DNA from 3 places in the Paenibacillus sp. FSL L8-0644 genome. Region 1 is predicted to be linked to each of the others. Evidence: riboswitches for the same ligand, from Rfam matches in the RefSeq annotation. Region 1 holds a riboswitch; each other region holds the start of a gene.

What was found. Region 1 has a riboswitch for cobalamin ahead of NSS94_RS24275 (ABC transporter substrate-binding protein). Riboswitches for the same ligand answer to the same signal wherever they lie in the genome.
Region 2: another riboswitch for cobalamin. It lies ahead of metE (5-methyltetrahydropteroyltriglutamate--homocysteine S-methyltransferase); the one in region 1 lies ahead of NSS94_RS24275 (ABC transporter substrate-binding protein).
Region 3: another riboswitch for cobalamin. It lies ahead of cobJ (precorrin-3B C(17)-methyltransferase); the one in region 1 lies ahead of NSS94_RS24275 (ABC transporter substrate-binding protein).

Annotation. Positions count from the first base shown of each region.
Region 1 is NZ_JBBOYN010000001.1:5,360,268-5,363,546, reverse strand. Features, by position in the region: gene NSS94_RS24280 (hypothetical protein) at 1-493, opposite strand, end outside; cobalamin riboswitch at 1,320-1,517, shown strand; gene NSS94_RS24275 (ABC transporter substrate-binding protein) at 1,732-3,279, shown strand, end outside.
Region 2 is NZ_JBBOYN010000001.1:5,151,965-5,155,243, reverse strand. Features, by position in the region: gene metE (5-methyltetrahydropteroyltriglutamate--homocysteine S-methyltransferase) at 1-1,671, opposite strand, end outside; cobalamin riboswitch at 1,833-2,028, opposite strand; gene nrdG (anaerobic ribonucleoside-triphosphate reductase activating protein) at 2,208-2,705, opposite strand; gene NSS94_RS23325 (anaerobic ribonucleoside triphosphate reductase) at 2,702-3,279, opposite strand, start outside.
Region 3 is NZ_JBBOYN010000001.1:5,123,384-5,126,662, reverse strand. Features, by position in the region: gene NSS94_RS23205 (uroporphyrinogen-III synthase) at 1-557, shown strand, start outside; gene NSS94_RS23200 (LOG family protein) at 761-1,315, shown strand; cobalamin riboswitch at 1,373-1,558, shown strand; gene cobJ (precorrin-3B C(17)-methyltransferase) at 1,870-3,279, shown strand, end outside.

The sequences.
Region 1 (3,279 bases):
TATTATGCGCTCCGTATGTATAAGTCCCAGGTGCTTTGCGTGTACCGCGTGGTAATGCCTGAAGTGAAACACTATTAGTTGTAATCGCATTTTCCTTTTGATCAGGTAAGATAATATCTTTGATGTAACCTTCACCATCATAAATTACTTTTAAACCAGGCTGAGGTTCAGGGTTGTCAATATGATATACCGGCAGTGATTTGGCTTCTTCTTTGATTTCCTTAATTAGTGCCTCTTCTTTTTGTAGCTCAATTTGTTGTTCAGCAGTAAGTGGAGCAACAGCAGCTAGAGATTTTTGTGGTTCAGGTACAGGAGTTCCTTTTTCCAATACAACCATGTTATTGTTCTCGTCATATTGGATGATTGTACCCGCCAACATTTGGTCAGGGATTTTTTCCCCTTTCTCAGCATGAGAGATTGCTGGACTGACGACTCCCCAAGAAATGAGTAGCGTTACAGCTAGAAAAGCTTGTGGTAGATACTTTACTTTCATACAAAGCGCCTCCTCGAAAAATTTGTAAATCCATAGATAGCATAAATGAGCTCACATACTATATCAACCTTTTAATGGAATATATGAATATATTTATCTATATTTTTATAAGCAAGAGTTCATTATCCTGACATATACGACATTTAATGACAGTTTTATAACAGCAGATTTGATAGTCCAGTAGGAGTAAGAAGCTAAAGGAGTTCTCCAAATGAACATTAGGAGCTTATTAATCTACTAGAACAATTTGCTAGAGTGATGGGTGATATCATGGTATAATTTACCTTATGGATTTTGAATAGTGGTGGATGTTTTCGGACCACGGTGTAGCTTCCTGAAAGGGGGTGAAGCCGATGGTCAACCTTGTGTCGTGCTACGATGTGTTGCGTTGGATGGTTACGTTACTAAGCCTGGTGTTTAGTATTCGTAAACTTTATCGCTGGCTACGTCGGAAATTTCGGAACAAGCGAAAACCCACCGCGTAATTAGGTTGGCCCCTAACGGTGGGTTTCGTTTGCATTAACCATTAGTTATGCAGCGCGCCGTGGGTGATCCACAGCCTTTCAAGTCCTAAGAGTCTTTGCCGTTGGCGCGGCGAAGACTCTTTTTAGTATACGGACACGGTGGTTTACTCTATACCTAATTTTAACACTTCAATTGCGTACACGCAATTGGAGGTTAGGTCTTGTTTCTACCTTATCGTTCAAATTTAAATTATTGTGCAGCCTTTATTGACAAGCCTGTGACAACAAAATAAGATCGTAATGAAAAGAAATAAAGGAAGAAAACAGGTGTGAGCCGGACAACTCTATGTATGGGGTTTCGTAGAGACGATGTACATAGTTGTTGAGCATGTTCACTTAAAAGGGAAGTTCGGTTGATTCCGACACGGGCCCGCCACTGTATACAGGCATCAGCAGGATACTGCTGGAGCTTTCAGAACAGCCACTGGAATTGTGAAGAACCGGGAAGGCCTGAAAGATACGCCTGGAGTCAGGAGACCTGCCTGTTTTGACATCACTGTCAGACCCACGGGATTGCTGGGGAGGTGGTTAGGCGTGCTGCATACGGAATGTCTGAAACCGATCCCTTCTATATTATTAGAGTTGGCTTCGAGGTGAGTTTTGGCATTTTATATTGAAGGCATTTCTGACTGCTAATCAAGTGGTCCGGAATGCTTTTTTTGGCGTTTTACGTTAGGTTTATATGTTTTTACAAGATAGAGGGGGACTCATGAAATGATTAGCAATCGTAGTAGGCGTTCATGGTTCGTATGTACAGGGGTGATGCTGCTGCTAGCAGTTATGGCTCTTTCGGGATGTGCCAGCAATAAGACGGCGGATAGCTCCGGCAAGGGGGAGAACGCGTCAGCACAACAAACAGCGACAGATAAAAAGCTAGTAATGGCGTATACGTGGAAACCGTCAGGCGTTGACCCGCACGGAGATAATAGCTGGGATGTAATGCGATCCGGTGCAGGCGAGACGCTGGTACGTTTGAATGAAAAGCTGGAACCTATGGCTTGGTTGGCAAAGGAGTGGAAGCAGGACAGCCCTACAGTTTGGACGTTCAGCTTGCAGGATAAAGTCACTTTTCATAATGGAAAAAGTATGGATGCAGCAAGTGTAAAAGCGTCTTTGTTACGCTCTATTGAGAAAAGCCATCTGGCGAAGGATTTACTGAATGTGAAGTCCATTGATGTAAGCGGCCCGCTGGCCTTGAAGATCACGACAAACCAGCCGAATGCGGCGTTGGTGTCTAATCTAGCTGATCCATCGACGATTGTACTGGATGTGGCATCGATGAAAGATGAACAGAGTCACCCAGCGATGACAGGCGCCTTTAAAGTCAAAGCGTTCAACAAGGACCAATCGTTGGTCGTAGAGCGTTATGACGGATACTGGGGCGAGAAGGCACGATTGGCTGAAGCGACGATGAAGTTCATTACGGACGGGAATTCGCGCCTGATGGCACTGCAATCCGGTGAGGTGGACGTAGCGACGGATATTCCGGTTGATAACGCAGAGGTACTGAAAAAGAACGGCAAGCTGCAAGTGCTGTCAGCTCCGTCCTTGCGCACCCATATGATCGTGTACAATATGGAATCGCCAGTATTCAAGGATGTGGCGAACCGTAAGGTGGTGGACAGCCTGATTCCACGCGCATCGATTGTGAGCGCCGTCATGAGGGACTTCGGTACGGAGGCAAGCAGCCCGTTCCCGAGCATTCTTCCCTTCGGTAAAGTTGAGCGTAAAGCGCTGGACGGAACGGCAGAGCAACTTTTGACGAAGGATGGCTGGCAGAAGGACGCCCAAGGGACATGGACTAAGCAAGGCAAGCCGTTCGAGGTTACGCTGCTGACTTTCCCTCAGCGTCCGGAGCTCTCTGTTATGGCTGAGGTCATCCAAAGCCAATTGCTGAAAGAGGGAATCCAGGTCAAGATTCGCAAGGTGGAAAATATCGACGAGGCGTTGACCAAAAACGATTGGGATTTTGCTATGTACAGTATGCTTACTGCTCATACAGGAGAGCCGCAATATTTTATGGACATGTTTTATTCTTTGAAAAGCGAAGCCAATGTAAGCCGTTATAGTTCCAAACCGCTAGAGAGTATTCTGAACAGCCTGAAGCTGGCGAAGGATACAGCGCAGCGTAATGCCATGACACTACAAGCGCTGGATATCATCAATACGGATTTGCCACAGTCGTTCATTGTGCATCCTGATAATGTGTTTGGCGTGAAAAAAGGGGTGGAGGGTTTTACACCCCATCCGATCGAGTATTAC
Region 2 (3,279 bases), 210 kb from region 1:
TAACGATTGAGCGAATGCCGTTTCTTCCACAGTCATGGGCTGATCGAAGGAGACGTCTCCGTATATAATCGGCGGTTTGACACAGCGGGAGCCGTAGGACTGCACCCATCCGTTTTGTGTAAAAGCAAAGCCATTCAGCTTTTCGCCAAAAAATTCAACCATATCGGTCCGCTCAAATTCCCCGTGTACAAGCACGTCAATGCCAATGTCCTCCTGAATATCAATCCATTCCTTGATTTGCTGTTGGATGAACGTCCGGTATTGCTCGGCAGACCATTGTCCTTTGCGATAGTGCAGGCGGGCCTTGCGGATCTCGGCGGTTTGCGGGAAGCTACCAATGGTCGTCGTAGGCAGTGGAGGCAACTTCAGCTTATTTTGCTGAATCTCACGACGCTCGGCGAAAGGAACGCTGCGTGTTAGAGGCTCCTTTGCCAGCAAGTCAGCCAGATCGGCAGCTGTCTGTACACGTGCCGCTGAGCTGTTGAAACGGGCTACCGCATCCGCACTTTGTCCAAGCTTGGTGAGTGCGGATGGATCGTGTTTGCCAAGTGCAGCCGTCAGGACGGCGATTTCCTCAAGCTTTTCATCGGCAAAGGCCAGCGCTTGCACCAGTTCTCGATCCAGCTTGTGCTCTGCTTCCAGACTGACTGGCACATGCAGCAGACTGCATGATGGCTGTACGATAAGCTGCTCGGCAGTGGTCTGTTCTGCTAACTGACCCAGCAGGGTAGCCACAGCGTTAAGGTCGCTGCGCCATATATTGCGCCCGTCAATGACCCCAGCGCCCAGCGTTTTTCCTTTAGGGAAACCATGCTGCAATATATGCTGGAGATTTTCGCCATCATCATACACAAAATCAAGACCCAGTCCCTGTACCGGAAGTGCGGACAGACGCTCATAATGGTCCAGGCTGCCAAAGTAAGTTTGCAGCATTATATTTAAAGAGGGCGCAGCTTGGGCCAAAGCTTCATAGACTTCCTGAATAATGTCCAGATCCTCTACTGGGAATGAGGTGGTCAGGACAGGTTCATCGATTTGGACCCACTGAACACCTTCTGCTGCTAGTTCAGACAGGACACGGGTGTATAAAGGCAGGAAGGTTCTTATAATAGAAGCAAGCTCCTTGCGATCATAGCCTTTGGAAAGGGTAACGAATGAATAGGGGCCGATGAGGACCGGTTTCCCATCAATGCCTAGCTCTTGTTTTGCTTCACGATAAGCCTGTAAAGGTTTATTTTCAGTGAACACCGGGACTGCGTTTGCCAATTCAGGAACGATGTAGTGATAATTGGTATTCATCCATTTGGTCATTTCACTGGCGGTTGCTCCCTTTTGACCACGAGCGATCCCGAAATACACGGACAGAGGAATCGGACCTGCAGGACGATGGTTGAACCGTTCGGGTACTAGACCAAACATCACAGATGTATCCAGCATGTGATCATAATAGGAGAAGTCTCCGACAGGAATGCGATCAATCCCCTTGTCACGCTGCTTGCTCAGATGCTCCAACCGTAATCTTTTCATCTCCGTTTGCAGTTCGCTTTCGCTAATACTGCCGTTCCAGAAGCGTTCCAGTGCTTTCTTCCATTCCCGGTTTTCGCCGATACGCGGATATCCCAGATTACTGCTAATTAAGCCGGATAATTCAGGCCATTCAATGACGGACATGTACTTTTCCTCCTAGTGGGTGGCTGTTTTATTTTTACGTACCAAAAAAGGCATTCTTCCCCCTAGAGTTAAAAATAAGTAGGGGAAAGAATGCCTCCGTGATTAAAAAATCAAAAATACGGCGACTGCTCTTAACACCTCCCTATCTTCCGTAGGTACTTGCGATGTTGTTAAAATAGGCAGGTCTCCTGACTTACGGATCATGACTCTCAGCATCCCTTCCCGGTCTGTGGACCAGTGGTTGTATGAACAGCTGAAAGTTCCCCGTTTACAGTGGCGGGACCGTGCCGGATTTGCACCGGCTTCCCTTTTAAGCCTGATCTGAATAGAACAGACACCTATCTCCAAGCTATGCGGTTAAGGTATGACGAATAATTATGCACTCGTATACTTGTTCACCATCATAAGTGAAACTTGCAGGATGCGCAATAGAAACTGCAATGGAATCTGTTAGGGATATGCCAAAAAAGACAAGCCTCATCCATGATGGAGACTTGTCCTAGATTAGATATAGCATATGCCGAGTAAGCTTCGCTTTAAGCCAATGAAACGGTGTAACCTGCCTGAATGCTGGCTTTTACATCTACCAGACGCTGGTTGCGGCTGCCTCGGAAGGGAAGGGTCAGGTCCTTTTGCTGTTCTACAAAGCGACCATCCACAATCACATCGCACAAAAGTGCTAGCTCCTGTCGCTCCTGATCTGTGAGTAGATCTTCATAGACAAAGCCAGTGTAAGCCCACACGGTTCGGTCGGGACAGGCCGCACGGAAGTCGCGCACAAATTGCGAGCATTCTGCTGCTGAGAAAAACGGGTCTCCCCCGCAGAGAGTCAGTCCGTCCAACAACGGATTATCCATGATGTCACGAATGACCTCCTGTTGTCGTTGGGGGGTGAATGGCTCACCTGCATGGAAGCTCCACGACGCTGGATTAAAGCATCCGGGACAGGCATGACGGCAACCGCTAATGAACACGACGGTGCGCAGGCCGTATCCTTCGTTCAGAGATTCCGGAATGTAGCCACACAAATTCACTTATGTTTCACCCGATCTCGAACTTCTGCTTGTTTTGCAGCATTAAAGCGAACGGTATAATCCCCTGTCAGATATCCGGTTACCCGACGTAAGCGCTGAAAGTGTGTGTGCTCCTCATCTGTGCCACATTGGGGGCAGCTTGTCCCGATAATCCCTTCATAACCGCATTCTGTACAACGATCCACCGGGTGGTTGATGGAGAAGTAGCCGATGTTCTGATGTAGCGCGTACTGAACAATTTTAAGAAACGCATCCGGGTTATTCCGCGCATTACCGTCCAGCTCAATGTATGATATCGCACCAGCGTTGCATAGGTTATGGAACGGAGCTTCCAAGCTGATTTTGCGAGCAGCCGGGAGCGTGTAATACACGGGAATATGAAAAGAATTCGTGTAATATTCTCGATCATTTACCTCAGGAATAATCCCGAAATCACGTTGATCCAGCAAGGTGAACTTGCCCGACAGACCTTCGGCAGGCGTAGCGAACAATGTAATATTCAAATTGTGATATTCACTCATTCGATCGCAATACACGCGCATAGAAGTGATGATTCGCTGTGCCTCGCGGTATA
Region 3 (3,279 bases), 240 kb from region 1:
GGGGCTACAAGACGGTCAATGGACTCAAAAAGCGTGGCTTTACGCCAGCAGTACGAGACGAGGACGGAAGTTTGATCGGATTGACAGGAGCTTTCGCCCCATACGATCTGAAGGGGAAGGAAGTGCTGTTGCAACTGCATGGCGATCCAGCCCCACGGTTGGTAAAATGGCTGGACGAGCAGGGGGCAGTGACCCGCCAGGTACTTCCTTATAAGCATATCCCACCTGAGGAAGCAAAATTGCAGGCGTTACTGGAGGATGTTATCCATCGTAATGTTGATGCCGTTACATTCACGAGTGGTCCGCAAATTCGATTTTTGGCCCAATATGCCAGAGAGCAAAATCGAATCGAGGATTTACTGGAAGCTTTTCGTGAGGATGTGATTGCTGTATCCGTAGGGAAGGTGACTGCACAGTCCATTGTGGAAGAAGGGATTGATCGAGTCGTGTTTCCAACCGAAGAGCGCATGGGCGCGATGATGGTGGAGCTGGGCAAATATTTTGAACATAACGATTCGGTGCATGGCTGTGGTCTGAAGATCGTGAATGGTCATTGAAATGAGATCAAAATTATAAATGCAGTATGCTAAAAAAATGAACTTATATTTCGGGATACAGAGTAAAATAAAGATAAGGGCCTCCGAGGTCTTTATCTTTTTTTGTTGGACATGCATCGACAAAGATTTTTGTTATAGCGAAAATGTTTATCTAATATAATGAATAAGTTTCGATGCTACTTAGGACAGGAGCTGAGACGTTAATGAATTCTATTTGCGTATTTGCCGGGTCCAGACCTGGACATTTATCGGTATATGTTGAGGCAGCAGGCAAACTGGGAGAAGCCATGGCTCGCCATCATATCCGTCTGATCTATGGCGGCTCTAGCAGGGGGCTAATGGGAGAGGTGGCGGATGGAATGCTGGCGGGTAACGGTCAGGTCACTGGTATTATGCCCACCCTATTATTTGATGCAGAGATCATTCATCGGGGAGTTACCGAATTTATTGAGGTAGCAAGCATGCATGAGCGTAAAGCGGCAATGAGCGAGATGGCCGATGCGTTTATCGCCCTTCCGGGTGGCTTGGGAACCTTCGAGGAGCTGTTCGAGGTATTGTGCTGGGCGCAAATTGGCATTCATCGCAAGCCCATTGGGCTGCTGAATGTGAATGGATATTTTGACCCGTTAGTAGAAATGGTGCGTCATAGCGTGCAAGAAGGGTTTACCGGGGCTGAGCACCCAGCGTTATTAAGTATCTCTGCGGACCCGGACGAATTGCTACATATGTTAAAAAATAAAGCAGAGAACTTGAAATAAAGCGTTTTTCGTGCTTGCACAACTGATTGAGGCAAGGTTATGATAAGACCCATAATCAAATAGCGGACAGACAAGGTGCCTTTGCGGTTGAGCAAAGGGTAACAGGGAATCGGGTGCAAATCCCGAGCGGTCCCGCCACTGTAAGGAAGAGGATTTTTTTTAATGGTCACTCGTGAAAAACGGGGAAGACGAAAGAATCTGTTGATGCCAAGCCAGGAGACCTACCTTGATCTGTATGCACCGTTAACCTTCGCGGAGAGGATGGGTGTACGAAATCAGGAAATCAGGCACACGTTGCTTTTTCCATGTTGGCTAGAGGTTTGCGTGGATATGAACGTGCAGCAGCGTTTGAAGCGTAAACAGACAGATGGAAAACAACGGCAGGCTGGAGGAAGACAAATCGTGTCTTCTTACGCTGTTTGTTCGTCTGATGAGAGATACGTACATAGAAGCCCCATCCGGGTAGGATGGGGCTTTTTTGAGTTACAGGATGTCCAAAAATCATTGGAATAGATAGCATAGCTGCCCTGAAAAGGATGAATAGGAGGAGCCCGATGAGCCCATTAGGAAAATTGTTGGTGATTGGATTTGGACCAGGAGATATGGAACATATCACAAAACGGGCGCTGGATGCGCTGGCCGAAAGTGAGGTCATTATCGGCTACAATACCTATGTTGATTTGATCCGTCCGTTGTTGAACGGACAGGAGATTGTACGTACAGGGATGACAGAGGAAGTGAGCCGTGCGCAGGAGGCGGTTCGCCAAGCAGAGATGGGCAAGAAGGTAGCCGTCATTTCCAGTGGAGATGCAGGAGTCTATGGCATGGCAGGGCTGGTGTACGAAGTGCTGATGCAAAAAGGCTGGCGACGCGAGGACGGGGTTGAGGTAGAAGTCGTACCGGGGATCTCGGCAATTCAGTCCTGTGCTTCGTTGCTGGGGGCGCCGGTTATGCATGATGCTTGCACGATCAGTCTGAGTGATCATCTGACCCCGTGGGAAACGATTGTGAAGCGTGTAGAAGCTGCGGCTTCAGCTGATTTTGTGATTGCATTATACAACCCGCGCAGTGGTCGGCGTACGCGCCAGATTGTGGAGACGCAGTCCATTTTGCTGCGTTACCGCGATCCGCAAACTCCGGTCGGGTTGGTGAAAAGTGCTTATCGTGAGCGTCAGCAAGTTATTGTAACGACGCTGGAAGATATGCTGAACCATGACATCGGGATGCTGACGACTGTAATCATCGGCAATTCCTCGACGACGGTGTATGACGGTTTGATCGTGACTCCGCGCGGATATCAGCGCAAATACACGTTGGATGCGACCGAGCAGGCGCTCAAGCCGCATCAGCGTCTCCGCACGGAAGCGGAGCCGTGGTCGCTGGGAGCGCAAGAGGGTACACCGCAGGCAGGAGCAGCCCCGACTACGCCCGCTGGACCCTCCGCGAGCGGCGCTGCGGTTGCGACGCAGGCACGCCCGCAAGCGATGGCTGCCGTGCAGGCAACAACTGCTGTGCAAACCGGCACGGCCCCGGCATCGCTGGCGGCAGAGGCGCTAAGCCGCCTCGCTGTCGGCGGCAAGCTGCCTGGCGAAGCCAACGCTCGCTGGAGCGGGCAAGCGCCTACCGCCAAGAGCACCGCCGGAACGTCGGCGGTGGCCGGAGCAGGGGCCGCGGCCGGGATGGCGACAGGCGGCTTTGGCAAGCCTGCGCTGTTTGAGGTGGGTGTTTCCCCGGGTGTGGGAAACAAGAAGTTCACCGCTCGCCAGATGGCGCTGCTCGCCGAGGTAGCGGGTGATGACGGCGAGCTGGAATACACGCCGGATCATCAGATCGTGCTGCGCGTGCCGTGTGCAGACCCCGAGGAACTGGTCGGGCGGCTGCGGGATGAACGATTCATTGTCATGCCGATTGGCGATGTGTTTAAGGTGAAGGCGTGCGACTTCTGCAATATGGAGAAGGATGAC